3 regions of the Microbispora sp. H10830 genome follow, and region 3 is predicted to be linked to each of the others. Evidence: predicted binding sites of a transcription regulator. Region 3 holds the regulator's gene; each other region holds the start of a gene.
What was found. Region 3 encodes LexA, which represses DNA repair genes until DNA is damaged. Its sites were predicted from a motif close to TCGAACANNTGTTCGA; they were not measured.
Positions count from the first base shown of each region.

Region 1: a site for LexA is predicted at 6,529-6,544, ahead of HHX35_RS15180 (alpha-ketoglutarate-dependent dioxygenase AlkB). Genes of this name have one in related genera too.
Region 2: a site for LexA is predicted at 8,307-8,322, ahead of HHX35_RS31785 (Rv2578c family radical SAM protein). Genes of this name have one in related genera too.

Region 1 is NZ_JABBWX010000005.1:94,110-103,647, reverse strand. Features, by position in the region: gene HHX35_RS15225 (SDR family NAD(P)-dependent oxidoreductase) at 2-715, opposite strand; gene HHX35_RS44615 (LysR family transcriptional regulator) at 904-1,815, opposite strand; gene HHX35_RS15215 (TetR/AcrR family transcriptional regulator) at 1,875-2,489, opposite strand; gene HHX35_RS15210 (helix-turn-helix transcriptional regulator) at 2,575-3,915, opposite strand; gene HHX35_RS15205 (hypothetical protein) at 4,097-4,324, shown strand; gene HHX35_RS15200 (hypothetical protein) at 4,343-4,672, opposite strand; gene HHX35_RS15195 (PadR family transcriptional regulator) at 4,784-5,383, shown strand; gene HHX35_RS15190 (SgcJ/EcaC family oxidoreductase) at 5,505-5,903, shown strand; gene HHX35_RS42615 (hypothetical protein) at 5,900-6,355, shown strand; gene HHX35_RS15180 (alpha-ketoglutarate-dependent dioxygenase AlkB) at 6,558-7,184, shown strand; gene HHX35_RS15175 (RNA polymerase sigma factor) at 7,380-7,916, shown strand; gene HHX35_RS15170 (hypothetical protein) at 7,913-8,413, shown strand; gene mgrA (L-glyceraldehyde 3-phosphate reductase) at 8,609-9,538, shown strand, end outside.
Region 2 is NZ_JABBWX010000014.1:213,524-223,061, forward strand. Features, by position in the region: gene HHX35_RS31745 (helix-turn-helix domain-containing protein) at 1-611, opposite strand, end outside; gene HHX35_RS31750 (SDR family NAD(P)-dependent oxidoreductase) at 833-1,594, shown strand; gene HHX35_RS31755 (glycosyltransferase family 4 protein) at 1,694-3,076, opposite strand; gene HHX35_RS31760 (methyltransferase) at 3,174-3,872, opposite strand; gene HHX35_RS31765 (PPOX class F420-dependent oxidoreductase) at 3,921-4,310, opposite strand; gene HHX35_RS31770 (erythromycin esterase family protein) at 4,391-5,674, opposite strand; gene HHX35_RS31775 (CatB-related O-acetyltransferase) at 5,719-6,372, opposite strand; gene HHX35_RS31780 (TetR/AcrR family transcriptional regulator) at 6,587-7,144, shown strand; gene HHX35_RS31785 (Rv2578c family radical SAM protein) at 7,198-8,298, opposite strand; gene HHX35_RS31790 (DUF3040 domain-containing protein) at 8,434-8,691, shown strand; gene HHX35_RS31795 (RNA polymerase sigma factor) at 8,768-9,538, opposite strand, start outside.
Region 3 is NZ_JABBWX010000016.1:63,170-72,707, reverse strand. Features, by position in the region: gene HHX35_RS33180 (S41 family peptidase) at 1-2,979, shown strand, start outside; gene HHX35_RS44000 (cellulase family glycosylhydrolase) at 3,195-4,841, shown strand; gene lexA (transcriptional repressor LexA) at 4,935-5,651, opposite strand; gene nrdR (transcriptional regulator NrdR) at 6,083-6,547, shown strand; gene HHX35_RS33160 (vitamin B12-dependent ribonucleotide reductase) at 6,667-9,538, shown strand, end outside.

The sequences.
Region 1 (9,538 bases), on a different contig from region 3:
ATCAATGGCCGGCGCTCATGCCGCCGTCGACGTGGAGGATCTCACCGGTGACGAAGGGTGCGTTCTCCAGGTAGACGACCGCGTCCGCGATGTCGCTCGGCTCGCCCATCCGGCCTACCGGGTGCAGCGCTGCGAGGGCCTCGTGGGTCTCCTCGGGGTGCATGGGGGTCTTGATGGTGCCGGGTGAGACGGCGTTGACGCGGATGCCCCGCGTGGCGTACTCGATGGCGAGCGATTTGGTCGCGGACTGCAGGCCGCCCTTGGTCAGCGAGGCCAGCACGGACGGGACCCGGGAGTCGGCGTTGTCCACCAGGCTGGTGGTGATGGTGACGACGTGGCCGCCGCCCTGGGTCAGCATGCGGGCGATGGCGAGCTGGGTGACGTGGAAGAAGCCGTCGAGGTTCACCTTGGTCACGGCGGTGTAGTCGTCGAGGGTGTAGTCGGTGAACGGCTTGGCGACGAAGATGCCCGCGTTGTTCACCAGGGTGTCCACCCGGCCGAACCGCTCGACGGCCGCCGCGACTGCGCGTTCGGCGGTGGCGGGGTCGGCGACGTCGCCCTGGACGGTGAGGACGCCGGGGTCGTCGGAGGGCGCGATGGTGCGCGAGACGGCGACGACGGCGTAGCCCAGCTTGCGGTAGGCCTCGACCAGCGCGGCGCCGATGCCCTGCGACGCGCCGGTGATGAGGGCGACCTTCTGCTGCTGAATGCTCATGATTGCTCTCCTCCAAAGGGAACCGATCGGTTACTAGTCAACCGGTCGTCTATTTCTGTCTGTGAACTTAGGCCGCCGGGGAGGAGAAATCAAAGGTTCACGGCGCCTCGGCCAGAACCGGAATCCTTCCAACTGATAGGCACAGGCTCCTACACCTGGATCAGCGCACCTACGCCCGGGGGCGAGGGCTAGCGACGGTGCGGGTCGCCCTCGGGCAGCCAGGCGTCCGGGCCGTGGATCCCGAAGCGGTCGTCGGTGCGCAGAGCCTCGACGACGTCGAGCACCGAGGTGCGGACTTCGCCGCGACGCCACACCAGAGACCAGGTCCAGTAGATCTCCGGCGCGATGACCTGCCGCCGGACGAGGTCCGGCGGCAGCGGGGTGGCCTGGCCCTTGGGAGAGTTGACGACCGGGCGGCGGCAACGGCGCACATGGTCGAAGAACGCCGGGCCGGTGATGCCGCCGTCGGAGATGCGTACGGCCCGGGCCCCGGTCTGGCCGGCCAGTTCCTCGGCGTAGGCGTTCCACGACGACCAGGAGGTGGTGTCCTCGTCGAGGAGGACGCCGGTCTCCCGGGCGGGAACCGCGGTCGTGTCACGGCCGGTGGCCACGGCGTAGAGGCGGTCGGCGCCGATGAGCTGGGCGTGCAGGCCGCGTCGCTCCAGATCGTCGGTGCGCAGCCAGCAGATCGCGAGGTCCAGGCCGCCTTCGGCGACCCGGGCGGCCTGGGTGTGCGAGGGCGCGACCCAGGCGTCGACATTGACCTGCGCCACCGCCGCGGTGCGGGCGATCAGGTCCGATGGCAGCCAGTTGACGTAGCCGAGCCGGACCGGCTCGGATCCGGCCAGCCGGCGGGCCCGGTGCCGGAGGTCGTCGGCGCGTTCCAGCAGGGCCCGGGCGTCGGAAAGCAGGGCGAAACCGGCCGGGGTGAGGGACACCGAGCGGCGGTCCCGGTCGAACAGGCGCACGCCCAGGTCGCGCTCCAGCGCCTTGATCTGCTGGGACAGGGAAGGGCCGGCGATCAGCAGGCGCCTGGCGGCGCTGCCGAAGTTCAGTTCCTCGGCGACCGCGACGAAGTACCGCAGCTGGCGCAACTCCACGCTCGCCATGCTAGGACGGCGAGAGGCTGCGCCTACCGGCCCGGCCATCCGGGCGGGTGTCAAAGACCGGCGGCCACCTCGGCGCGGGCACCGAGCAGCGCCAGGCAGTTGGCCCACAGGGGGCCGAGCCGCCGCGTGTCGTTGTAGAGCTTGGCGAACAGAACGTGCCCCTCCAACTGGGCCACCACCGACCGCGCGGCTTCCCGTGTGTCGGCCACGGTGACGTCCTCACGCGCCAGAGCCTCGAGGATGACCGCATCGATCATCTCGACCTGCGCGTCAAAGATCTCCTGCAGCCGCCCGCGGATGGCTTCGGTCTGGTTGCTCATCTCCAGCGTGAGATTTCCGAACAGGCAGCCCGAGACGGTGCCGCAGTCCCGCTGCCCGGCACGCTGGGCGGCCTGGGCCGCCTCGAACAGCCGGCGCAGACGGTGCAGCGGCTCCGCCTCGCTGGACAGAATTTGCTTCCAGGCCCGCTCCTGGTCGGCCCAGTGCTCGTCGATGACCGCCAGAGCGAGGGCTTCCTTGGTCTCGAAGAAGTAGTAGAAGCTGCCCTTGGGCACGCCGGCCGCCTTGCAGATCTCCGCCACGCCCAAGGCGGAGTAACCGCGCAGCTCGATGAGCATTCGCGCGGCGCCGAGGATCTTCTCCTTGGCATCGCTGGTCCGTCCCATAAGGTCACTATACGACCGGTCGTATAGGCGCTATCTCGGAGACCTTGCAGTCCGCGGTGGCGCGGGGTGGCGGGCGGGGCCGTCGTCACATCATGAGTTCGGGGTGACTCGAACGGCCGAGGTCGGTCAGCCGTTCGTCCAGCGCCCTCGTCTGCCCCGCCGGCGGCAGGACCTTCAGCACGCCCCGTACGCGGTCGTGCCCGATCGCGTACCACTGATCCTCCAGCGCGTCGACCGCCTGCCTGAGGTGTTCGGCGGCCTGGTCGCCGTCGGTGGAGGCGTGGGCGGCGGCGAGGTCGGCGAGCAGCACCGAGCGCTGCTTGCCGCCGTTCGGGCCCAGGTCGTCGAGCGCCTGGCGCAGCCGGCGGGCCGCCTCCTCGTGGTTGCCCGCCGTCAGCGCGCTGTAGCCGGCGAAGCCGTCGAGCCTGGCCCGCTCGAAGAAGTCCAGCCAGGGCGGGTCGTCACCGCCCGCGTCGACCATGTGGTCGGCGCGGTCGATGTGGCGCATGCACTCCTTCGGCTCGCCGCAGCGGGCCGAGATCTCCGAGGCCACGCAGTGCAGCCATGCCCTCGTGAGCGGGCCGACGCCGTGCCAGGCGTGCGCGAACGCCGCGTCCAGCAGGCCCAGGGCGTCCGTACGGTTGCCCTCGAACCCCGGCACGAACGCCGCGTGGGCGAGCACGGCGGCGGCGAGCGGATGGTCGCCGCACTCCCGGGTGGCCGACAGGGCCATCCGGTACAGCCGCGCCGCGGTGGGGCCGTCGTTCAGGTCGAAGAAGGCGACCCTGCCCGACAGCAGGGCCGAGCGCGCGGCCGCCTCGGCCAGCGTCTGCCTGACCGCTCCCTCCGGCGCCGCCCGCAGCAGGCTCATGCCGAGCCGGGTGTGCGCGACCGACGCCTGGAAGATGTCGTCCGGCGGCGAGGTCCAGTAGAGGGCGCCCTGCTTGTCGACGACCCGGGCGAACGCCTCGGCCGACTCGGCGTCGACCCCGCGCCCGCGTTCCACCGCCGCGGGAAGACGCTCGCCGCCCTCGCCGAGGAGCGGGGCGAGCACGCTCGCGCCCAGGAGCCCCCGCAGGAACGTGGAGCGGTCGATGCCGTCTGCGACGATCATGCTCAGCAGCCTCCGTATCTCGTCCACCACCTCCGTGACCGGCCGCATGGCCATCTCGTCGGGGGTGAGCAGTCCCAGCTCGCTCGCGGGCTTGTCGAAAATCGTCACGAGATGCTTGCGGTAGCGCGGATCCGGCCACCGCTCCCCGGTCTCCCACCGCCGCACCGTGTTGGCCGTCAGGCCGGTGTCCTTCTCGTCGCACGACCGCATGGACGTACGGATGCGCTCGCACAGCTCCTCGTAGGACCACCCGCGCTGCAGGCGTTCCCACGCGAGCCGGCGGTTCGGCGGATGGCGGTGGTTGGCCGGCATGTCGCACCCCTCCTCGCACGACCGCAAGCACGCTGTGTCAGCGTGACACGCTGACACTACGGGAGATTCCGTGTTCGTGTGGCTACTGGCTGTGATTGGACGTCTCCTGGCTGATACTCCAACCGCTTCAAAAGCGCTTAGCTTGGCCCACTTCCGCGAGCAGCCGTTGGAGATGGGTGACATGACCACGTTGGAGGACATCGCACGGGTCCATACCGGCTGGATCATCTGGCGGTCGGACGTCGGCCGCTGGTGGGCGACCAGACGCGGGCCGGTGGACCTCGACGCGATCCGCATGGGATGCGCGATGACGCTCGACGCCGACGACCCCGAGGCCCTCGCCGCCGCCTTGGCCGCCCAGGCCGAGCTGACCGCGGCGTTCGCCGCCGACCCCGCCGCCGCCGGGTGACCGGGGGTCGCGGCGCGGTCAGCGGCCGTGCCGGAGACGGTCCCTGATGTAGTCGACGACGTGAACCGCGCAGGCGCCGTTGTGGGCGCCTGCGCGATCGGTGACAGTGAACTCGGCCGGCGACGCGCACGACGACCCGCCCCAGCTACACCGGCGTTCGTGGCCCTTCGTGCCCGGCCGGTAGTCGTCCGCCTCCCAGAACTTGATCTGCAACAGGTCCATCCGCCCATGCCTCCGCTGCTCAGACGAGGAGATCGTGCCGTCCTTCTCGTCCGCATTGTGTCCCGTCTGCCGCCGCAGTTCCTTCCGTACGGCGTCGAGGATCACCGGCGTGGCGTTCGTCGGCACCAGCCATTCGCCGCCCTGGCGCCGCCCGCGTGCGCCGGTCTCCGCATAAGGGCTTCCCGCCTCCGATGCACATCGCTATAGTGCGAGTTGCAATAAGGCAATGGGGGAGTGATGGCGCGGGGACGGGCGGACAGGGACCTGGTCGGGCTCACGGTGCTCGCCCTGCTGTCCGTACGGCCCGCGCACCCCTACGAGCTGCACCGGTTCGTCATCGACACGCACAAGGACTACATCAGTGGCCTGCCGCGCAGCCTCTACCACGCGGTCGACCGGCTGGCCCGCGAGGAGCTCATCGCCCCCGTGGAGACCAGCAGGGAGGGCCGCCGGCCGGAGCGCACGGTCTACCGGGTGACCGAGTCGGGGCGGGCCGAGCTGGGCACGCGGCTGCGCCGTCTCCTCGAACAGCCGGACGGCGACACCAAGGTCTTCGTGGCCGCGGTGTCGCTGGTGGGATGCCTTCCGGTCCCCGAGGCGGAGCGGGCGCTGGGCACCCGGGCCGCCACGCTGGAGGGCGCCATCGTCTCCGCCGACGCGCACATCGAGGCGCTCACCGGCTCAGGCCTGCCGCGCGTGCTGGTCCTCGAAGTGGAGTACGACCGGGCGATGAAGGCCGCCGAGCTGGAGTGGGTCCGCGCGACCCTCGCCGAGATCCGGTCCGGCCAGGTCTCCTGGAGCGCCGATTCGAACAGCGGACAGCTCGACCAGCAGTGACGCGCCGGCCGGATGCGCCAACATCCGGCCGGCGCCGGACCCGACCACCGCGAAGCGGCCGATCAGGACTCGCACACCAGAGGATAGGCGGCTTCGCGGTCACCCGAGAGGAGCCGCAACCTTGTCCGACGACATCCACCGCCTGCTCGACGCGCTGACCGCGGCCTGGAACGACGCGGACGCCGCCGCCTTCGCCGGGCTGTTCACCGAGGACGCCGACTACGTGACGTTCTTCGGCCTCCACATGGAGGGCCGCCGGGCCATCGAGGACAGCCATCGGGCGCTGTTCGAGGGCCCGCTGAAGGGGTCCCGCCTGGGCGGGCCCGCCGCCGCGCCGCCACTGCGGAAGATCCGCTTCCTGAGCCCGGACGCGGCGCTGGTCGTCACCACCGGGGGCTCGGCCCTGCCGGACGGCGCGGCCGATCCGGGCCGTGACTCGATCATGACGTTCACCGCGGTCAGGGAGGGCGACGGCTGGCGCTTCGCGTCGTTCCAGAACACGCGCATCGGCACGCCGTGACGGCCGCCGGAACCCTCCTCTGTGAGGTGCGCGGCGTCGTCGAGGCGCCGGTCGAGCGTGTGGCAGGCCTGCTCCTGCGCGTACGGCCGGGGCCGGTGGGACGCGACAACTGCTTCCCGTTCGCCGACCACGGCGGAACGCTCACGGGCGGGCCGGACCGCTTCGTCCTGGCCGTGCCCGGCCACGCGATGACGGTCGAGGTGGGCCGGGACCGGCTGGCCGCGCAGGGCGGCTGGTGGTGGCGGGGCGAGTACCGCCTCGCACCCGACCCCGCCGGCACGCTGCTGGTTCACCAGGTCCGCAACGTGGCCGAGCGGCTGAGATGGGGGGTGCCCCTGGCCAACCGGTTCTTCCTCGGGTTCCGACCGGCCACTCGTGTGGGTTTCGCGGTCCTGCTCGACCGGGTGGGCGCCGAGCTGCACTGCCCGGTCCGCCTGCTGGACAGTCCCTGAGGTGTCCCCGGACCGGCCCCGGCGGGGGCCGGTCCGGGGGACGTCGACAGGGTGTCAGCCCTTCTCCGCGCCTTCGTCGGCGCCGTCCGCCACCGTCACCGGCCTGCCGCCGGGCCTTGACCTCGACGTGCTGTGACGAGCCCGGTTCGCGATGGTGGCGGAGTCAGGCATGATCGAATAGATGTTCTAATATGATGGTCCTATGACGGCTTTTCAGGCTTCACTGCTGGACTGGGGTGAAGATGTTCATGTCGGCCCGCTCGGCTCGTCCGTGCGGCGCACCTCCCTGGAGCGCGGCGCCTGGATCGACGTACGGCCGCACTGGATCGAGGGGGCCGACGCGCTCTTCGAACGCCTGCTGGAGGCCGTGCCGTGGCACGCCGAGCGCAGGCACATGTACGACCGGGTCGTGGACGTGCCCCGCCTGCTGAAGTTCTACGACGAGGACGAGGAGCTTCCCGACCCGGTGCTGGCCGAGGCGAGGGACGCGCTCAACGCCCACTACGAGGAGGAGCTCGGCGAGCCGTTCCGTACGGCGGGGATGTGCCTCTACCGCGACGGCAGGGACAGCGTCGCCTGGCACGGCGACACGATCGGGCGGGGGAGCACGCAGGACACGATGGTCGCGATCGTGTCGGTCGGCACGCCGCGTCCGCTGCTGCTGCGCCCGCGCGGCGGGGGGCCGGCGCTGCGGCACGACCTGGGCCACGGCGACCTCGTCGTCATGGGCGGAAGCTGTCAGCGCACCTGGGAGCACGCCATCCCCAAGTCGGCCAAGGTGATCGGCGCCCGGATCAGCGTCCAGTTCCGCCCGAGAGGCGTGCGCTGAGGGATCGCGGCCCGCCCCTGACGGCCGGCGCGACGCCCTCGCCACCGCGGGACGCGATGGATCTCCGGGGCAGCCGCGCCACGGTCTTCAGGCACCTCGATCCCGATCCGCGGTGACCGTGCTCGGCATCGTGATCCGCGAACCGTGAACCGGCACGGCTTCTCGTCCGACTGTGCATGATGACGGGAGGACGAGATGACCGATGAGTTGCTGGTGGTTCGCGCTCAGCTGGGCGAGCGTGCGGCGCTGGCCGAGCTGCTGGCCCGGTGGCGGATGCCGGTGTGGACGTACGTGCGGCGCATGCTGGACGGCGAACGGGCCGACGACGTGACCCAGGAGATCTGGCTGGCCGTGGTCCGCGGCCTGCCCCGGCTCAGGGAACCCGGCCGGTTCGCGCCGTGGCTGTTCACGATCGCCCGGCGGTCGGTCACCGACCGGCTGCGCGGCGAGTACGCCTGGGCCCAGGAAACGTCCGGATTCGGCGACATGGTGGGCGAGAGGATCGCCGAAGACCCGGTCGAGGCCATGGTGGATCGCGCCGCGCTGGTGAACGTGCTGTCAGACCTGCCGGTGCCGGAGCGGGAGATCCTCGTCCTGTTCTACCTGGAGGACCTGCCGATAGAGGAATGCGCGTACATCTGCCAGATTCCTGCCGGAACGGTCAAGTCCCGGCTCAACCGCGCCCGTCGTCTGCTGCGTGAGCACCTGGAAGAGAAGGGATACCGGCCATGACCGAAGAGCCGCGCCTGCCGGCGCAGGACATGATCGAGCGGCTGGCGCCGGCGCTGTCGCTGAGCACCCGTATCCGGGCGGTGACGGCGCTGCTGGCCGGAATGGCGGGCACGCTGTTCGTGAGCGCGTTGTGGTGGTCGGAGCCCGGCCCGCTGCCCGGCCGCACGCATCTGGCGTTCGCGATGCTCACCGTGTTCTGCCTGACCTGGGCCGGATACGGCGGGTGGCTGTTGACGCGCCGGGTTCCGCTGTTCGCCGCCGACCAGGTGATCGCCGCCTGGATCGGCCTGGCCGCCTCGCTGGTCACCACGGCGGTCGTGACGGTCGTGGCCGTAGGGCGGGGCAGCGGGGCGGGGCCGGCCCTGGCGGTCGGGGGCCTGTTCGTCGCGGTGGCCCTGGTGCTGGCTGTGCGCGCCCATGCGCGACGGGAGGCGCTGCTGAGGCGCATGCACGAGCTGACCGGCCGGGAGGAGGAGGGGGGAACGCGCTCGCCCTGACCGGGATCGCCCCCCTGCCGATACGACGCCGAGCCTGACCGGACGGCCCGCGTCCCGAGACCCACCGCCCCTCTTCCGATATCCACGGCCCCGCCCCCAGGGCGGTGGGCGGGCCGTTGACATGTGCGGTTTGCTGGTAGTCCTTGAGTAAGGCCGCGGCAAAGGACCGGCCCAGTCGCGCAAGAAAGGCCACGGATGATCCCGCACCCCTACGTCCCCGCCCCCGCTCGATACGACGACATGCGGTACCGGCGCAGCGGAAGGAGTGGCGTGTTGCTCCCCGAGATCTCCCTCGGGCTGTGGCACAACTTCGGCGACGGCCACCCGCTCGACGTGCAGCGCGCCGTTCTGCGCCGGGCCTTCGACCTCGGCATCACCCACTTCGACCTGGCCAACAACTACGGCCCGCCGTACGGCTCGGCGGAGGAGAACTTCGGCCGCCACCTGCGCGCCGACTTCCGGCCCTACCGCGACGAGTTGTTCGTCTCGACGAAGGCGGGTTACGACATGTGGCCCGGGCCGTACGGCGAGTGGGGGTCGCGCAAGTATCTGCTGGCGAGCCTCGACCGGTCGCTGAGCCGGATGGGCCTCGACTACGTCGACGTCTTCTACTCCCACCGGCCCGACCCGGACACCCCCATCGAGGAGACGATGGGCGCCCTCGACACGGCGGTGCGCTCCGGCAAGGCGCTCTACGTGGGCATCTCGAACTACTCCGCCGAGCAGACCGAGCGGGCCGCCGCCGTGCTGCGCGAACTGGGCACCCCGCTCCTGGTCCACCAGCCGCGCTACTCCATGCTGGACCGCTGGGTGGAGGACGGCCTGCTGGACACGCTGGAGCGGGCCGGGGCGGGGTGCATCGCCTACTCGCCGCTGGCGCAGGGCCTGCTCACCGGGCGCTACCTCGACGGCGAGGTGCCGGCCGACTCGCGGATGGCGATCGGCCACTTCCTGAAGCGCGACCGGCTCACCTCCGATCTGCTGGAGACCCTGCGCGGCCTGAACAAGATCGCCCAGGAACGCGGCCAGTCGCTCGCGCAGCTCGCGCTGGCGTGGATCCTGCGCGACCAGAGGGTCACGTCCGTGCTGGTCGGGGCGAGCTCGGTCGGGCAGCTCGAACAGAAC
Region 2 (9,538 bases), on a different contig from region 3:
CGGCCGAGGAGGTCGTGGGTGACGGCGGCGGCGCGGGAGCGGGGCCCCTCGCGCGTGGCGGCCTCCCGCAGCAGGGCGGTGAACACGCGTCCGTACAGGGGATGGTCGTCCTCCAGATAGAGGCGCCGTTCGGCCGGGTCGGTGAACCACCGGTAGAAGACGCTGCGCGCCAGGCCGCTGAAGACGGTCTGGTCGCCGAACAGGGCGACGGCGGCCGGGGTCTGCCGGAGCGTCTCGCCGAGTGCGGTGGTGACCATGGCGGGTGTGTCGCAGAGCCGGTCGAGCACGCGCATGATCCCCGGGTTCACGTGGTCGCCCCGCAGCGCCCGCTGGGGTGCGCTGTGCCCGGCGAGCCGGAAGAGGTGGTCGCGCTCGGCGAGGGTCAGGCGCAGCCCGCGGGCGATCGCGGCGAGCATCTGCTCCGACGGCTGCGGCCCTCTCCGGCGTTCCATCCGGCTGTAGTAGTCGCTGGACATGCCGCAGAGGGCGGCCACCTCCTCGCGGCGGAGCCCGCTGGTGCGCCGGCGCGGCCCGCGGACCATCCCGACGTCCTCGGGCTGCAGGGCCTCCCTGCGCTTGCGCAGGAAGTCGGCCAGTCCCTCGCGGTCCACGCTCGCGCCTCCTCGCCTTCTCCCGTCCCCGCTCATCCTTCCGCGCCGGGCGCCCTGTATCCACGGCCTGCCGATCCCCGGATACGCGGGCCCCGGCTGCGTGGGCCGTGGCTGCGTGGGCCGTGGATATGTGGGCCGTGGCAGCCCGGCGCGCGGCCCGGTGAACTGGGCGTGACGGCCCCGCCGGGGGGCCGTGTCCCCGATGACCAGGAGCTTCGATCATGACCTCTCAGCGAATCGCCCTCATCACCGGCGGCAACCGGGGCCTCGGGCGTGCCACGGCCCTCGCCCTCGCCGAGCGCGGCGTCGACGTCGTCGTCACCTATCGGACCGGCAAGGACCAGGCCGAGGAGGTCGTCGAGTCCCTGACCCGGCTCGGCCGCACCGCGGCGGCGCTGTCGCTGGACACCGCGGCGGTGGCCGGGTTCGACGGCTTCGCGGACGAGTTGCGCCGCACCCTGCGCGAGCGGTGGGACCGAGACGAGTTCGACTACCTCGTCAACAACGCCGGCATCGCGGTCAGCGCGGCGTTCGCCGACACGACCGAGAGCGAGTTCGACGCCCTGACCGACGTGCACTTCAAGGGCGTCTTCTTCCTCACGCAGAAGTTGCTGCCCCTCATCGCGGACGGCGGCCGGATCGTCAACCTGTCGACCGGGCTGACCAGGTTCGCGAGCGTGGGGCAGGCGGCGTACGCGTCGGTGAAGGGCGCGGTGGAGGTGCTGACGCGATACCTCGCCAAGGAACTCGGGCCGCGCGGCATCACGGTCAACACCGTCGCCCCCGGCCCGGTCGGCACCGACTTCGCGGGCGGCGTCATGCGGGACGACGAGGGGTTCCGCGCCGTGCTCGCGTCGCAGACGGCGCTGGGACGGGTGGGGGAGCCCGCCGACGTCGGGGGCGCGATCGGCGCCCTGCTCGCCGAGGAGAGCCGCTGGATCACCGGACAGCGCGTCGAGGTCTCCGGCGGCATCTTCCTGTGACCGTGGCCCTGGTGTGGTGGATGGTGCGGTGGGTGGTGCCGCCGGCGGTTCTTCGGACGGTCCTCCGGATCGCCCGTGAGGCGGCCCCCCGCCGGTGGTTCACGCGTTCTGGCTGAGGCGTGCCGTCCGGCCGTCAGGCGTACGGCCGACGTCGAGCGCGGCGGCGCCGAGAGGGCCCGGCCGTTCCCCGGCGTCCTGTTCGCTCGCCTCGGCCGACCCGTACGCGAGCGGGTCGCCGGGCGTGTGGCCGCGCCGCCGGGCCACCAGGCCGGACAGCAGGTCCTCCCACCGGGCGCCGATGACGTCGAGGTCGTGGCGCGCTGCCGTCTTCAGCGCGTTGGCGCCCATCTGGCGGCGCAGGTCCTCGTCCTCGATGAGCGTGCAGATGGCGTCGGCCATCGCGTGGATCTTCTCCGGCTTCACCAGCAGGCCGTCGTGGCCGTGGGTGATCATCTCCTTCGGGCCGGTCGGGCAGTCGTAGCTGACGACGGGGACGCCCTTGCTCATCGCCTCGAGGATGACCATCGGCATGCCCTCGTGGCGGGAGCTCAGCACGAACATCGAGGCGTCCGCGAGGACTGCGCCGACGTCCTCGACCGGGCCTTCGAGGAACACCCGTTCGGAGAGCCCGCGCTTGTCGATCGACGCCTGGAGCTTCTCCTGCCGGGGGCCGCCGCCGTAGATCCGCAGCGTCCAGTCCGGGTGCCGCGCCGCCACATGCGCCCAGGCACGGATGAGCAGGTCGTAGCCCTTGCCCCAGGTCAGGCGGCCCACGGTGACGACGGTCTTCGCGGTGACCGGTGAGACGCCGCCGTTCAGGCGGGGCGTCGCGTTGGGCACCTGCGCCAGCACGGCCGGCAGGTCCTTGCGCGCCTTCTCGAAGGACCGCTCGTAGGCGCGCAGGTCGGCCTGCGTGAGGGTGACGACCGCGTCGTGCCTGCCATACCTGCGGATGATCTGCTTGCGCACCAGCGGCTGGTGAGAGGACAGGTTCCCGTGCTCCTGGGCGACCGTGATGATCTCCGGGGGTGCGAAGCGGGCGGCGATCAGGTTCAGACCGGGCCGGGTCCCGATGAGGACGCCCCTGCGGCGGGAGCGAATGTATCGGACCAGCTTGAGGTCGGTGCGCAGGGTGAACCAGTGGTAGGCCGCCTCGTCCTTCGGCACCAGCCTGCTCGGGAACCGCGACAGCAGGCCCTTGCGGCGGGGCAGCCGGTTGTCGAGGTAGCGGACGCGCACTCCTGGAGGAACGGGGAGGAAGGGCTCCTCGCGTTCCCGTACGACGCTCACGATCTCGACGTCGTGGGTGCGCGCCAGATATCCGGCGAGGTTGAAGACCGTGCGGATCGTGCCGCCCATGCCGTTGGCGTGCAGCAGCAGGATCCGGATCTCGTGACCGTCGGGCGGCGGTGCCGAGCGGGCACGCTGCCGGTCACGGGCCTCCAGCGCCCGCACGACCGCCCTGGCCGCTTTCCTTGCCACCCTGCGGTGAAGAGAAGACACAGTCACGCCCCGTTTCGTGTCAGACGAAGATCCCCTTTCCCTATGACGTAACCGGCAGTTGTTCCGTTGTTGTGAACTAGGTCACACAGTGCTTGGAAAGCCGATATATGGTCGTCCGTTTGCTGGAGGCGTCCTCCAGGAAGGCGGGCACCTGATGCACTCCGACCTGCTCGAACACACCTTCAGGGAGATAGGAGCAGGCGCGGGCCGGCGCCCCGATAAGGACCTCGCCGCCGGCCCGGGAGAGGAACGGGGTGACCCGCCGGGCCAGCGGCTCCTCGTAGTAGACGTCCCCGGCCAGCACGACCTGCTGGGACGGCGTCCCGTCGAGCAGGTCGCCACCGGCGATCCGCACCGCGACGCCGTTGGCGCGGGCGTTCACGCTGACGGCCGCCAGCGCGTACGGGTCGACGTCGTTGGCGACGACCAGGGCGGCTCCGGCCAGTGCCGCGGCGACCGCGACCAGGCCCGAGCCGCTGGCGAGGTCGAGGACGGTGCGGCCCCGCACGATCTCGGGGTGGTCGAGCACGTGGCGGGCCAGCGCCTGCCCGCCGGCCCAGGGGCAGGCCCAGAAGGGCAGCCGCCCGGCGCGCTCCCACAGCTCGTACACGCGGTCGTCCCCGCCCGCGTCCGGCACCGCATTCGGCCCGGCGCCGGGCGTGATCAGGCGCAGCCGTATCTCCGGCACGTACGGCACGGCCGCGAGCCCGGTGTGCGCGCGGACGAAGTCCTCGGCGTCGTCCTCCACGGCCGCCGATCGTATCCGCACGGACACGCGTCCGGGGCTACACACTCGCGAGCAGGATCGGAACGGCCGGCAGCGTCATACCGTACGGCTCGCTCGCGGCCCGTCCAGCCCCCATGAGACGATCTTGGTTGGGGTGATCCTGATGATCTCTCGGGACAGGCCGGGCAGCGGCGGCTCCTGATCGGTCAGCGCCGCCGCCTCGCCCCGGATCTCGACACCGCGGGGTGCCCACGGATCGACCGTCGCCACGTCGTCCACGACGAACGCGACCGTGCTGCCCTGCTGGACATTCCGGAACTTCTTCGACCTGCCCAGCGCGCCTCCGCCGATGACGATCGTGCCGGTGCCGGCATCGAGGAAGAAATTGGTCGGGTTGTTCTGCACCTGCCCGTCCGGTGAGACGGTGGCCAGCCGCCCGATGCGCTGCGTGGCCAGGTAGTCGAGTTCGGCCTGGGTGAAGACCATGGGTGAGTCCTTCCGTTGCTTATGTCGGGGAGCCACGAGCCCTCGGCCCCGCAAAGGTTGATCAGCGGAGGCCGGGGTCCTCAGATCTGGACGTCGCCGGCGACGGTGGAGACCGGCGTGTTGAGGATGCCGTCGAACGCGTCGAGCACGGGGATATGCACGTAGACGCTCTGCATCCGGATCCGGTCGGGGCCGGCGCCGTCGGCCGTCTCGCGGCGTGCCCGGCGGAGATCGGCGATGCCGAGCCCGAGGCCGGCGTCGGCGAAGGCGGCTTCGACGCTTCCGGGTTCTGGCGGCTCCAGCGTGATGTCGTCGATGGTGAAACCGAAGGGCGTCTTCTCATCGCGGCGCATCTCGGGTGTGTGTCCGGTGGTGCTCGTCAGGCCGAGGGCGAAGTACGCGTCGCCGAGGGCGCTGTGCAGGTGCTGTCCCATCGGCAGCCCCGTGAGGTGACCGTCGAAGGAGATCGGCACCTTCTGGATGTGGGCGTTGTGGGCCGCCAGCACGACCCGGGTGCCAGGTTCGAAGCGCTCCAGATGCCACAGGACCGAGCCGGCCATGTAGACGTCGCGGGCAGAGGTGTCGGCGGTCAGGCCGCTTCCGGCGAAAAGGCCGGCCATGGCGCGGAAGGTGTAGTCGCCGTGGCAGGCCCCTTCGAGGCGACGCAGGGCGATGTCATAGCTGTCCTGGTCGCCGCGGGACACGTACAGCGGTTCGACGGCGCGGAACCGGATGAGCAGGCGCATCAGGATCGCACTGAGGGCGTCCTGTTCGGCGGTGTCCAGGCGCGCCCACGCGGGGGCGGCCACCGCCCCGGAGCCACCGGCGAACGATTCGGCGATCCGGATCGCCGCCTGGATCATCGGCAGAGTTTCGGGATCGATCTGGCGCAGGTAGTCCGCGATCGGGACGAGTGCGGGGAGCAGGGACCCGCCGGCCGCGGGGATGTCGATGCCGGCGAAGCGCACCGGATGTGCGGCTGTGCGGTTGTGCCCGCGGATCCAGCGCAACGGCTCGTCGGCTCCCACGGGGATTGCCGCGGCGAGGTGGGCCGCCAGGTCGTCGTCCGCGCCCTTCCCCTGGGCCCAGGCGTCGAGGGGGAAGCCTTCGCTGAAGCCGTGTTCGAAGGCCAGGACGGTGAATCCGCAGCGTTCGACCAGGAACCGCAGGATGCGCCGGCGCACGCGTGCGAACTCGTCGATGAAGTGGGAGTGCTCGCCGACCGCGACGACGCGCGCGTCTCCCACGATGTCGCGCAGCGGCTCCAGGTCGTCCAGCGGCGCCTTCGGGTCGAGGTGGGCGAGCGGGACGGCATGGGCGCGAAGCCAGCCGGCGAACGGGTTGTGGGGGGACGAGGAAGGCATGCTGATGGCTCGATTCCGAGGTGCTGGAAGCGTGAAGAGTGGGATTACGGGTGCGAAGGCGCCGGTGCCGCGTTCTCCAGGTCGTCGATGCTTCCGGACATGATCGTGCGGAGGTGTTCGGTGATGTGCTGGAGCGGCCAGTCCCACCAAGCCACTGCGAGGAGGCGCTCGATGTCCGCGTCCCCGTAGCGGCGGCGGATGAGCCCGGCGGGGTTGCCGCCGGCGATGCCGTAGTCGGGGACGTCGTCGACGACGACGGACCCGGAGGCGATGATCGCTCCGTGGCCGATGCGTACGCCGGGCATCACCATTGACCGGTATCCGAGCCACACGTCGTTGCCCACCACGGTGTCGCCCCGCCCGGGCAGGCCGGTGACGAGGTCGAAGTGTTCGGCCCAGGAACCACCCATGATCGGAAAGGGGAACGTCGAGGGGCCGTCCATGCGATGGTTGGCGCCGTTCATGATGAACCGCACGCCCTCGCCCAGCGCGCAGAACTTGCCGATGACGAGTTTCTCCGGCCCGTAGTGGTACAGCACGTTGCGAGTCTCGAACGCGGTCGGATCGTCCGGATCGTCGTAGTAGGAGAACTCTCCGACCTCGATCAGCGGTGAGGTGATCAGCGGTTTCAGCAGCACCACCCGCGGTTGCCCGGGCATCGGATGCAGCACGGTCGGGTCGGCGGGCACAGCCGGCATCACGCGTCGGTTCCTTCCTGGCGAACGCTCCGCGAGAGCATCGATGACGCCATTATTGCGACAGTTGGTGCGTTAAGATCCTGCCACGACGTCGTCTCATCGAGCAACCGGACCACCAGCGATGACTTCTTCAGCACCCCAACCGGAGGGCGCACGGCCCGTGCCGTCGCCCCGGCCCCGCCCCGGCGGCCGAACCGCCCGTATCCGCAGGCAGGTGCTCGACGCGGTGCTCGCCGAGCTCGGAGAGCGCGGTTATGACGGGCTCACCGTGGACGCCGTCGCCGCCCGCGCGGGTGTGCACCGCGCGACGGTGTACCGGCGCTGGGGAGACGTCGGCGGGCTGCTCGCCGACGTCCTGGACGCGGCGGGCGACGACGCCTGGCAGCCCCCGGACACCGGCTCCCTGGAGGGCGACCTGGCGGCGCTGAACCGTGAGATCCAGGACGCGCTCACCGCAGAGCCGCCGATCGTGGCGGCCCTGATCGCCGCCTCGTTCCGCTCCGAGCAGGCCGACCACGCCCAACGGCGGCTCTGGGAGGACCGGTACGCCCGCTGCGAGGTCATCGTCCGCCGTGCCCTCGAGCGCGCGGAACTCCCGCCGCGCACCGACGCCCGGCGACTGCTCATCGCCGCCACCGCGCCCCTGTATCACCAGCTGGTGCTTCTCCGCACGCCACCCGACCCGGACCTGCCCGGCCAAGCCGCCAGAACCGCCACCCTCGCCGCATCCGCCGGCGCCTTCGCCGAGCCCCCGCCCCCCGGCGACACCTGACGGCCCGGTCGGTCCCGCGCCGAGCAGGAGCAGCCGCACCTGCCGGCGGCCGCCTAAAGGAGCGTGAGCTGTTCGGGCGTCGCGGCCGGTGCGGGCTGGGGGACCGGTGGCTCGCCGGGCCGTTGCCCAACACGGGCGCCGCGCGCCCCCGACGCTCGATCGCCGCGCGGGGCCGACCGGCCGATCCCGTGCTCGCGGGCGAGCGCGCGCACGGCCTGGCCGATCCGTTCCTGGTACGCCTTGGGGGCGTAGGCGCCCCGGCCGTACAGCTCCAGATAACGGGGGACGAGCCGGGGGTGCTCGCGCGACAGCCAGGCCATGAACCACTCGCGCGCGCCCGGCCGCAGGTGGAGCACGATCGGTGTGATGTGCGTCGCGCCGGTCTCGGCGATGCGGCGCACGGCTGTCTCCAGCGCTCGCGGGGAGTCGCAGAGATAGGGGAGGATCGGCGCCATGAGCACGCCGCACGGGATGCCGTGCTCGTTCAGGGTGGCGCACACCTCCAGTCGTTTGCGTGGCGAGGGTGTGCCCGGCTCGACGGCCCGCCACAGTGACTCGTCGGTGAACCCGATCGAGACGGCCGTGCTGACGTCGGTCACCTCGGCCGCCTCGGTGAGCAGCCCGAGGTCGCGCAGGATCAGTGAGCCCTTGGTGAGGATCGAGAACGGGTTGCGGGCATCCCGCAGGGCCGCGAGGATGCCCGGCATCAGCCGGTAGCGGCCCTCGGCCCGCTGGTAGCAGTCGACGTTGGTCCCCATCGCGATGGGGTGCCCGCCCCACCGGGGGGCCGCGAGCTCTCTGCGTACGAGGTCGGCGGCGTTGACCTTCACGACGATCTTCGAGTCGAAGTCCCGCCCGGAGTCCAGGTCGAGGTATTCGTGCGTCCTGCGGGCGAAGCAGTACGTGCACGCGTGGGTGCAGCCGCGGTAGGGGTTGATCGTCCACTCGAACGGAACCCGGCTGGCGGAGGGGACCCGGTTGATGATCGAGCGCGCGTGGATCTCGTAGAAGGTGACGCCCCGGAACTCCGGGGTGTCGAAGGTCCGCGTCACGGCCGACCGGGCGAACAGGGGTGTCGTATCGCCCTGCTCGCCATCACGCCCGCCGCTCTCCGTGTCCATTCCCACGTCGAGGCGCAGCCCGTCCCATCGCACCCTTCGATTAGAACAGAGGTTCGATGGAGATCGCAACGTGCAACGCGTCGTAAATCGCGGCCCTCGAAACGGCTAACGATCTTCATCGTTGGGCAGAACGTCGGCACATACCTTGCGTTCTGGGAGAGTTGCGCGATGGCCTGGTCGCAGGACGAAGAGCGGATGCTGGCGATGATCGAGCGGCACCTCACCGACGAGGACCCGAAGCTTGCGGCCAGGCTCGAGTCGTTCAACCACCGTGCGGGGCGCGGGCGGCAGGGACGAGGGGCGGGCCGCCGCCGGCCGGGCCGCTCCACTGTGATCATCGCGGTGAGCTGGCTGCTCATCGCCACGTTGATCGCGACCCTGCTGGTCATGGCCCTGCGGCACGACGCCGCCGCTCTCCCGGTTTAGCGGCCCTCCGAATCCCGCCGATCGCTCGGGGTGATCGGTTGATGCTGCCCGTCATCTGCCGGGGCGGCCGGGCTCCTCAGGACGGGGGCGCGGTCTCGGCCAGGCGGTCGGCGAGGAAACGCTGTTCCGGCTCGGTCTGCGCGAGATCGAGCGCCCGGCGATAGGCGTGGTGAGCCTCGGCGTCGCGGCCGGCGCGACGCAGGAACTCGGCCCGGGTGGAGTGGAAGTATCGGTAGTGGCCGAGGTCGAGGCGGTCGAGGATGGCCAGGCCGGCCTCGGGCCCGTCGATCTCGGCCACGGCGATGGCCCGGTTCATCTCGACGATCGGCGAGCGGGTCTGCCGGGCGAGCGTCTGGTACAGCGCGGCGATCTGCCGCCAGTCGCGGGGCTCATGCAGGTGGAGGTCGGCGATGGCCCCTTGGACCAGGTAGGGCCCGGTGCGCCCGCGTGCCATGGCCCGCCGCAGCAGCGCTCGGCCCTCGTCGATCTGCCGCGCGTCCCACAGAGTGCGGTCCTGCTCGTCGAGGGGGACGATCTGCCCGTCGCGCAGGCGGGCCGCCTTGCGCGCGTCGTGCAGCAGCATCAGCGCCAGCAGCGCGAGCACTTCAGGTTCGTCCGGCATCAGGCCGGCGAGCGCCCGGCCGAGGTGGATCGCTTCCGCGGTGAGGTCGACGCGGCCACCGCCCCAGCCCTGATTGAAGATCAGATAGACCACGGCGAGGACGGCCGCCAGCCTGTCGGGCAGCCGGTGATCGGGCGGCACGGCGAACGGGATGCCCGCGTTACGGATCTTGCGTTTGGTCCTGGTCAGTCGTTTGCTCATGGTCTCGAACGGGACGAGGAACGC
Region 3 (9,538 bases):
GCGTGGACGAGCACCCGCGAGGGCGATCCCGAGGTGTTCGCCGCCGATCTGGACGGGGCCGAGGGCGAGCGGCTCACGCACTGGGGCAACGGCATGACGGGCGTGCGCGGCTGGACCGAGGACGGGAACGTGCTGGCCGTCACCGCCGCGGGCCACGGCTCACGGTCCCTGCAGTGGGCCTACGCGGTTCCGCTGGACGGCGGCCCGGCGACGGCTCTGCCGTACGGCAGGGTCAGCGAGGCCGCGGTCAGCGGCCGCAGGGTGGCGACCGTCTCGGCGGTGTGGCGCGAGCCGTCGCAGTGGAAGCGATACCGGGGCGGCACCGCGGCCAAGATCTGGGTGGACGCCACGGGCGGCGGCGAGTTCACCCGCCTGTTCGCCGACAACCCCGCGCAGCACTGGTCGGTCACGTGGGTGGGGGAGCGCCTGGCCTTCCTCGCCGACACCGACGGCGACGGCAACCTCTACTCCTGCCTGCCCGACGGCTCGGACCTGCGGCAGCACACCACGCACCGCGGCTTCTACGTGCGGCATGCCGCATCGGACGGCTCCCGGGTCGTCTACAGTCTCGGCGGCGACCTGTGGCTGCTGGAGAGCCTGGACGCCGAGCCGTACAAGCTGGACATCACCCTGAGCGGGCCGCGCCCGGCCAGGGCCAGGCACCCGGCGCCGAACGACGTCGGCGGCTTCGCGCCGGACCGCATCGGGCGAGCCAGTGTGGTCGAGATCCGCGGCACCGCCCACTGGCTGCCCCACCGCGACGGCCCCGCCGGCGCGCTGCGCGCCGAGCCCGGCGTCCGGGTACGGCTGCCGCGGCCTCTTGACGACGCCGGCCGGGCCGTCTGGGTGTCGGACGCCTCCGGCGAGGACGGGTTGGAGATCGGCACGCCTGGCGGTGAGATCAGCATGCTGGCCGCCGGTCGGCTCGGCCGGGTGCTCGACCTGGCCGCCGCGCCGGACGGCAAACACGCCGCGGTCGCCACCCACGACGGACGGTTGCTGGTGGTCGATCTCGACTCCGGGAACATCCGCGAGGTGGACCGCACCACCCACGGCGACGTGCAGCACCTGACGTTCTCGCCGGACTCGGCCTGGCTCGCGTGGGCGCATGCCTATCAGCCCTGGCGCTGCCACCTCAAGCTGGCCCGCGTGGACGGCAGCACCGCGATCGAGGTCACCCCGCCACGCTTCAACGACTACAGCCCGTCCTTCACGATGGACGGCAAGTACCTGGCCTTCCTGTCGGACCGCACGTTCAACCCGGTCTACGACAGTCACGTCTTCGACCTGTCCTTCCCGACCAGTTGCCGGCCCTACCTGGTGCCGCTCAAGGCCACGACGCCCTCGCCGTTCGATCCCTCACTGGCGGGCCGCGGCTTCGGCGGGGAGGACGACACCGGTGAGGCTGCCACGGACGACGGCAAGCCCGACCCTCCGCGTGCGACCGAGGTGGACGCCGACGGGCTGGCGGCGCGGATCGTGCCCGTGCCGGTGCCCGCGGGCACCTACTCCAACCTGCGTGCCGCCAAGGGCGGCCTGCTGTGGCTGCGCCATCCGCTCACCGGTGAGATCGGCGACGGCACCGAGTCCGGCGAGCCGGTCCTTGAACGCTATGACCTGGTCAAGCGCAAGGTCAGCGAGCTGGGCAGGGAGTTCGCGGCCTTCGAGGTCAGCGGCGACGGCACGCGCCTGGTGACCAGCGGCGGCAACGGCCTGCAGACCCGCGCGACCGGGGAGGACGACGAGGTCGTCACCATCGACCTGGACCGCGTGGCCGTGACCGTCGACCCGGTCGCCGAGTGGCGGCAGGCCTACAACGAGGCCGGGCGGCTCATGCGCGACCACTTCTGGCGGGCGGACATGAACGGCGTGGACTGGCCGGCCACGCTCGACCGCTACGCACTCCTCGTGGAGCGGATCGGCGCCTACTCCGAGCTGATCGACCTGCTCTGGGAGGTCCAGGGCGAGCTGGCCACCTCCCACGCGTACGCGCGGCCGAGCGGTGCCGGCCGCGATCCCCGGCGCCGCCAGGGCCTGCTCGGCGCCGACCTCGCCCGGGACGGGAACGGGGTGTGGCGGATCAGCCGCATCCTGCCCGGGGAGTCCTCCGACCACGAGGCCCGCTCGCCGCTGCTCGCGCCCGGCGTCGCCGTCCGGGAGGGCGATGCGATCGTCGCCGTGAGCGGGCGCCCGGTCGATCCGGTCCGCGGGCCGCTGGCACTGCTGTCCGGTACGGCGGGGCGGCCTGTGGAGCTGACCGTCCAGCCCGGTTCCGGCGGCGAGACCCGCCGGGTCGTCGTCACGCCCGTCGCGGACGAGACGCGGCTGCGGTACCACGACTGGGTGGTGGGACGGCGGGCGTTCGTTCGGGAGGCGTCGGGCGGGCGGCTCGGCTACCTGCACGTGCCGGACATGATGTCCACCGGGTGGGCGCAGTTCCACCGGGATCTGCGTGTCGAGATGGGCTTCGACGGGCTCATCGTGGACATCCGCGACAACGGCGGCGGGCATGTCTCCGAGCTGGTGCTGGAGAAACTGCAGCGGCGGGTGACCGGGTGGTCGCTGGCCCGGGGCTACGAGCCGGCGCGATACCCGGAGGACTCGCCTCGCGGGCCGATCGTGGGGGTCACCGACGAGTTCGCCGGGTCGGACGGAGACATCGTCAGTGCCGGGATCAAGAACCGTGGCATCGGACCGCTCGTGGGCACGAGGACCTGGGGTGGCGTGATCGGCATCGACTCGCGCTACTCGCTCGTGGACGGGACCGTCGTCACGCAGCCGCGGTACTCGTTCTGGCTCGAAGGCGAGGGGTGGGGCGTCGAGAACCACGGCGTCGACCCGGACGTCGAGGTCGTCGTGACGCCGCAGGACCTGGTCGCCGGGCGGGATCCGCAGCTGGCACGGGCGGTGGAGCTGGCCCTGGCGGCGCTGCAGGAGAGGCATCCGGCCACCCCGCCGGAGTTGCCGCCGCTGCGGTGATCCTGGCGCCGAAGCTCGTCGGCATCGTGCCGTGACGGGACGTTGACGATCGGCTGGCCTTCCGGACAAAATTACGCCCGAGCCACAAACTAGTCATATCGATGTAGGCGTGCGGTCAGGGCATGCCGCGACCACCACCGCTCCGGCGGTGGTCTGGGGTGCGCGCCTGACCGTATGGCTCGGCGTCGGCGTGCGCCCCGCGTGGGAGGCACGTCTTGTACAGACGAATTCTCGGCGGGCTGGCGACGGCCGCCGCGATGGCGGCGACCGTTCTCGTCGTCACCGGGTCGCCGGCGAACGCCGCCGGCACGGGCACCGGCTACCTGCACACCAGCGGGAACAAGATCGTCGACAGCACCGGCGCCACGGTCCGGCTGACCGGCATCAACTGGTTCGGCATGGAGACCGACAACAAGACCTTCCACGGGTTGTGGGCGAACAACCCGTGGAAGAGCCAGCTCGACCTCATGGCGAGCCTGGGCTACAACACCATCCGGGTGCCGTTCTCGGACGACGCCCTGAAGCCGGGCGCGCAGGCGACGAGCGTCAACACCTACTCCAACCCCGACCTGATCGGCCTGTCCCCGCTGCAGATCCTCGACAAGGTCGTGGACTACGCGGGCCAGAAGGGCATGCGGATCATCCTCGACCGGCACCGGCCGACCAGCGCGGGCCAGACGGCGCTGTGGTACACCTCGGGCGTCCCCGAGTCCACCTGGATCAGCGACTGGAAGTCGCTGGCCCAGCACTACGCCGGCAACACCACCGTCATCGGGGCCGACCTGCACAACGAGCCGCACGCCGACGGCACCAACCCGAACGCGACCGGCTCCTGCTGGGGCTGCGGCGACGAGTCGCGCGACTGGCGCCTGGCGGCCGAGCGTGCGGGCAACGCCATCCTGTCCGTGCAGCCCAACTGGCTGATCTTCGTGGAGGGCGTGAGCTGCCCGAGCGGCGGCCTGTCCAACGTCTGGGACAACGACACCAGCAACGACGAGGACTGCGGCTGGTGGGGCGGCAACCTCACCAAGGCGGGCCAGTACCCGGTGCGGCTGAACGTGGCCAACCGGCTCGTCTACTCGCCCCACGAGTACGCCACGTCGGTCTACCACCAGGCGTGGTTCGACGACCCGTCGTACCCGGCGAACATGCCGGCCATCTGGGACAAGTACTTCGGCTACCTGTACAAGCAGAACATCGCGCCGATCATGGTGGGTGAGTTCGGCACCACGCTCGCCAGCAACACCGACAAGATCTGGCTCCAGGAGCTCATGAAGTACATGGGCAGCGGGGTGAACGGCATGTCGTTCACCTACTGGTCGTGGAACCCCAACTCGGGTGACACGGGCGGCATCCTGAAGGACGACTGGGCGACGGTCGACCAGGCCAAGCAGAGCATCATCTCGCCCTACCTGATCCCGCCGACCGGTGGCGGTAACCCGACGCCGCCGGTGTCGCCCTCGGCCTCGCCGAGCGTGTCGCCGTCGGCGTCTCCGTCGGCTTCCCCGTCGGCTTCCCCGTCGGCGTCTCCGTCCGCGTCTCCCTCGTCGCCGGGCGGGAAGACCTGCACGGCCACGTACAAGGTCGTCAACCAGTACTCCGGCGGCTTCCAGGGTGAGGTCACGGTGAAGGCGGGTTCCTCGGCCATCTCGGCCTGGACCGTGAAGTGGGCCTTCCCGAACGGCCAGAGCATCAGCCAGCTCTGGAACGGCACGCTCAGCGCGAGCGGGTCGAACGTCACGGTGACGAACCTGTCCTACAACGGCGCGCTGGGCGCCGGGGCCTCGTCCACCTTCGGCTTCAACGGCAGCTGGTCGGGCACCAACGGCGTTCCTTCGCCGGTGAGCTGCACCGCCTCCTGACGGCGGACCGAACACGGCACAGCACAAGCCCGGCGCTCTCGTGAGCGCCGGGCTTGTCCCTGTGCGGCGTCCGGAACCGGCGAGCCGCTGCTGCTACAGCTTGCGCAGGACGGCCGTGACCTTGCCGAGCACGGTGGCCTCGTCACCGGGGATCGGCTCGTAGTTGGGGTTGTGCGGCACCAGCCACACGTGCCCGTCCTTGCGCTTGAACGTCTTCACGGTGGCCTCGCCGTCGATCATGGCGGCCACGATGTCGCCGTTGTCGGCGACCGGCTGCTGCCGCACCACGACCCAGTCGCCGTCGGCGATGGCGGCCTCGATCATCGAGTCGCCGGAGACCTGGAGCAGGAACAGCGTGCCCTCGCCCACGAGCTGCTTGGGCAGCGCGAACACGTCCTCGATGCTCTGCTCGGCGAGGATGGGACCACCGGCCGCGATGCGGCCGACCAGCGGCACGTAGGCCGCGGTGGGCCGGTTGAATCCGGCCTCCTCCTCGGAGGTGGCGTCCGGGTCCACCCACAGCACCGGCTCGCCCGGCAGCCGGACCTCCAGGGCCCGGGGCCGATGCGGATCACGCCGGAGGTAGCCCTTACGCTGGAGCGCCGTGAGCTGGTGCGACACGCTGGAGGTGCTGGTCAGCTGGACCGCTTCCCCGATCTCCCGCATGGAGGGCGGATAGCCGCGCTGCTGGACCGAGTCGCGGATCACCTCGAGGATCTTCCGCTGCCTCGGGGTGAGGCCAAGCGAGTCGCGCCTGCGAACCGCGAGGTCGCTGACGCCATCCGCTTGCTCACTTCGGTCACTCACGATGCCACCTCTCAATCCGTGTTCCTCATGTCGCACAGAGCGACCGTACCGCGATTCAAGATCACCGTCAAACAATTGTTCGATATCCAGCGAAATCGCCGATCTCGCCGTCCGTCTCATCGTACGGGAGTTCGATCGATCCCGTGTTCGATTTACCCGATCTTCTCTGGTCGTAGTACGCCCAGGTCAGAAGCCGTACGGAAATCGGCAGGGAAAGGCGCGTAAAGGGCGTATTCCACGACGGGCGGGGCAGTTGACGCGGCCGTGACTGGAGGTGCGACACGCGCGCCGAGCAGGCACTTCCTCACCCAGGGCCGGTTCGACTTGCGTTCAAGGTCGGGCGCTCCTACGGTTGGACCACAACATCTAGTAGTCACAGCTGTGTAAGTTCACCACACCTTGTGTTCCGGATGTGCGTTCAGGGAGGCGATGAAGTGCACTGTCCGTTCTGTCGCCACCCGGACACCCGGGTCGTGGACAGCCGTGCGGCCGAGGACGGGGCGGCGATCCGCCGTCGGCGCACCTGCCCCGAGTGCGGGCGCAGGTTCACCACGCAGGAGACCGTACTGCTGATGGTGAGCAAGCGCAGCGGGGTCACCGAGCCGTTCTCCCGGGAGAAGGTCATCGCCGGCGTGCGGCGGGCCTGCCAGGGACGCCCGGTCAGCGAGGACTCCCTCGCCCAGCTCGGGCAGCGCGTCGAGGAGAGCATCCGGGGCACCGGCGCGGCCGAGATCGCCTCCCACGAGGTGGGCCTGGCCATCCTGGGCCCGCTCCGCGACCTCGACGAGGTGGCCTACCTGCGCTTCGCGTCGGTCTACCGCAGCTTCGAGACGCTGGCGGACTTCGAGGCGGAGATCGAGCGGCTCCGCGCGGCCCACAGCACGGTGGGCGAGGAGTAGGCGCCTTCCGGGGGGCCGGGACGAGGCGGGCGGCGGCGCGCGACGGCGCGGCGCGACGATGTGGTTATAACGAGCGTGGTCGGAGAAGGGGCTCCATCGGGCCCTGGGAGGGGGAAGTCATGACGGAGACCGTGAGCGGCACCGTGTCGGGTGTGGGGGGCCGGCCGGGCAAGCGCCCGCGCAAGGGCCTGAAGATGAAGCGCATCTTCACCACCCCGGGTGTCCACCCGTACGACGAGGTCCGCTGGGAGCGGCGCGACGTCGTGATGACGAACTGGCGGGACGGCTCGGTCAACTTCGAGCAGCACGGCGTGGAGTTCCCCGACTTCTGGTCGGTCAACGCGGCCAACATCGTCACCACCAAGTACTTCCGCGGGGCGGTGGGCACCCCGCAGCGCGAGTCGAGCCTCAAGCAACTCGTCGACCGGGTCGTGGGCGTCTACACCAGGACCGGCGTCGAGAACGGCTACTTCGCCTCCGAGGAGGACGCGGAGATCTTCGACCACGAGCTCAAGCACGCGCTGATCCACCAGACCTTCAGCTTCAACTCCCCGGTGTGGTTCAACGTCGGCACCCGCTCCCCCCAGCAGGTGAGCGCCTGCTTCATCCTGGCCGTGGACGACACGATGGAGTCGATCCTCGACTGGTACAAGGAAGAAGGTGTGATCTTCAAGGGCGGCTCCGGCTCCGGGGTCAACCTCTCCCGCATCCGCTCGTCCAAGGAGCTGCTGTCCAGCGGTGGCACGGCCAGCGGCCCGGTCTCCTTCATGCGCGGCGCCGACGCCTCCGCCGGCACCATCAAGTCGGGCGGCGCGACCCGCAGGGCGGCCAAGATGGTCGTCCTCGACGTGGACCACCCCGATATCGAGGAGTTCATCGAGACCAAGGCGCGCGAGGAGGACAAGATCCGTGCGCTGCGCGACGCCGGGTTCGACATGGACCTCGGCGGCAAGGACATCGTGTCCGTGCAGTACCAGAACGCCAACAACTCGGTGCGGGTCTCCGACGAGTTCATGCGGGCCGTCGAGGACGGCGGGCAGTTCGGCCTGCGGGGCCGGCTGACCGGCGAGGTCATCGAGGAGGTCGAGGCGCGGTCGCTGTTCCGCAAGATGGCCAAGGCCGCCTGGGAGTGCGCCGACCCCGGCCTGCAGTACGACGACACGATCAACGACTGGCACACCTGCCCCGAGACCGGGCGCATCACGGCCAGCAACCCCTGCTCGGAGTACGTCCACCTGGACAACTCCTCGTGCAACCTCGCGTCGATCAACCTGCTGAAGTTCCTGCGCGACGACGACTCCTTCGACGTCGCGACCTTCGTGAAGGTCACCGAGCTGATCATCACCGCGATGGACATCTCGATCACCTTCGCCGACTTCCCGACGCAGAAGATCGCCGAGACCACCCGGGCGTACCGCCAGCTCGGCATCGGCTACGCCAACCTGGGCGCGCTGCTCATGGCGACCGGGCACGCGTACGACTCCGACGGCGGCCGGGCCATCGCGGCCGGGATCACCTCGCTGATGACCGCCGTGTCCTACCGCCGCTCGGCCGAGATCGCCGGGATCGTCGGCCCGTACGACGGCTACCAGCGCAACGCCGAGCCGCACAAGCGGGTCATGCGCAAGCACGCCGCGGCCAACGACGACCTGCGCACCCTCGACGACATGGACAAGAGCCTGCACACAGAGGCCACCCGGCAGTGGCAGGAGTGCCTCAGGCTCGGTGAGAAGAACGGCTACCGCAACGCCCAGGCGTCGCTGCTCGCCCCGACCGGCACCATCGGCCTGATGATGGACTGCGACACCACCGGCATCGAGCCCGACCTGGCGCTGGTGAAGTTCAAGAAGCTCGTCGGCGGCGGCTCGATGCAGATCGTCAACCAGACGATCCCGCGGGCGCTGCGCCGGCTCGGCTACCTCGAGGAGCAGGTCGAGGCCATCGTCGAGTACATCGCCGAGCACGGCCACGTCGTGGACGCCCCCGGCCTGCGGCCGGAGCACTACGAGGTGTTCGACTGCGCGATGGGCGAGCGGGCCATCGCCCCGATGGGCCACGTCCGGATGATGGCGGCCGTCCAGCCGTTCCTGTCCGGCGCGATCTCCAAGACCGTGAACCTGCCCGAGTCGGCCACGGTGGACGACATCGAGCAGGTCTACCTGGAGGGCTGGAAGCTCGGCCTGAAGGCCCTGGCCGTCTACCGCGACAACTGCAAGGTCGGCCAGCCGCTGTCGGTCGCGAAGAAGACCTCCGAGGAGGTCCCCGCCGAGACCTCCGCCGAGAAGGAGCCGATCGTCCAGGTCGTGGAGGTCGCGCGGCCGACCAGGCGGCGGATGCCGAACCAGCGGCCGAGCACCACCACCCGCTTCACCGTGGGCGGCGCCAAGGGCTACATGACCGCCTCGTCCTACCCGGACGACGGCCTGGGCGAGGTCTTCCTCAAGATGTCCAAGCAGGGCAGCACGCTCGCGGGCGTGATGGACGCCTTCTCCGTGGCGATCTCGATCGGCCTCCAGTACGGCGTGCCGCTCGACACGTACGTGCAGAAGTTCGTCAACATGCGCTTCGAGCCGGCGGGCATGACCGACGACCCCGACGTCCGGATGGCGCAGTCCGTGATGGACTACATCTTCCGGCGGCTCGCGCTCGACTACCTGCCGTACGAGGACCGGGCGGCCCTGGGCATCTTCTCCGCCTCCGAGCGGGCCGCGCAGCAGCGCGGCGAGGACCCGGCCGCGCTCCAGGACGTGGACACCGCCGCCCTGGCGCAGTCTGCGCCCATCGAGAAGGCGCAGTCCGCGCCCGTCGAGGCCAAGCCCGCCGAGGGGCCGTCCGCCGGGCAGGTCGTGCCGGTGGCGGTGCCGGAGCCGCGCCGGGTCGGCGCCTCGCTGGAGAGCCACCAGGGCCGTACGGCGGACGCGCCGCTGTGCATGACCTGCGGCACCAAGATGCGCCCGGCCGGCAGCTGCTACGTCTGCGAGGGCTGCGGCA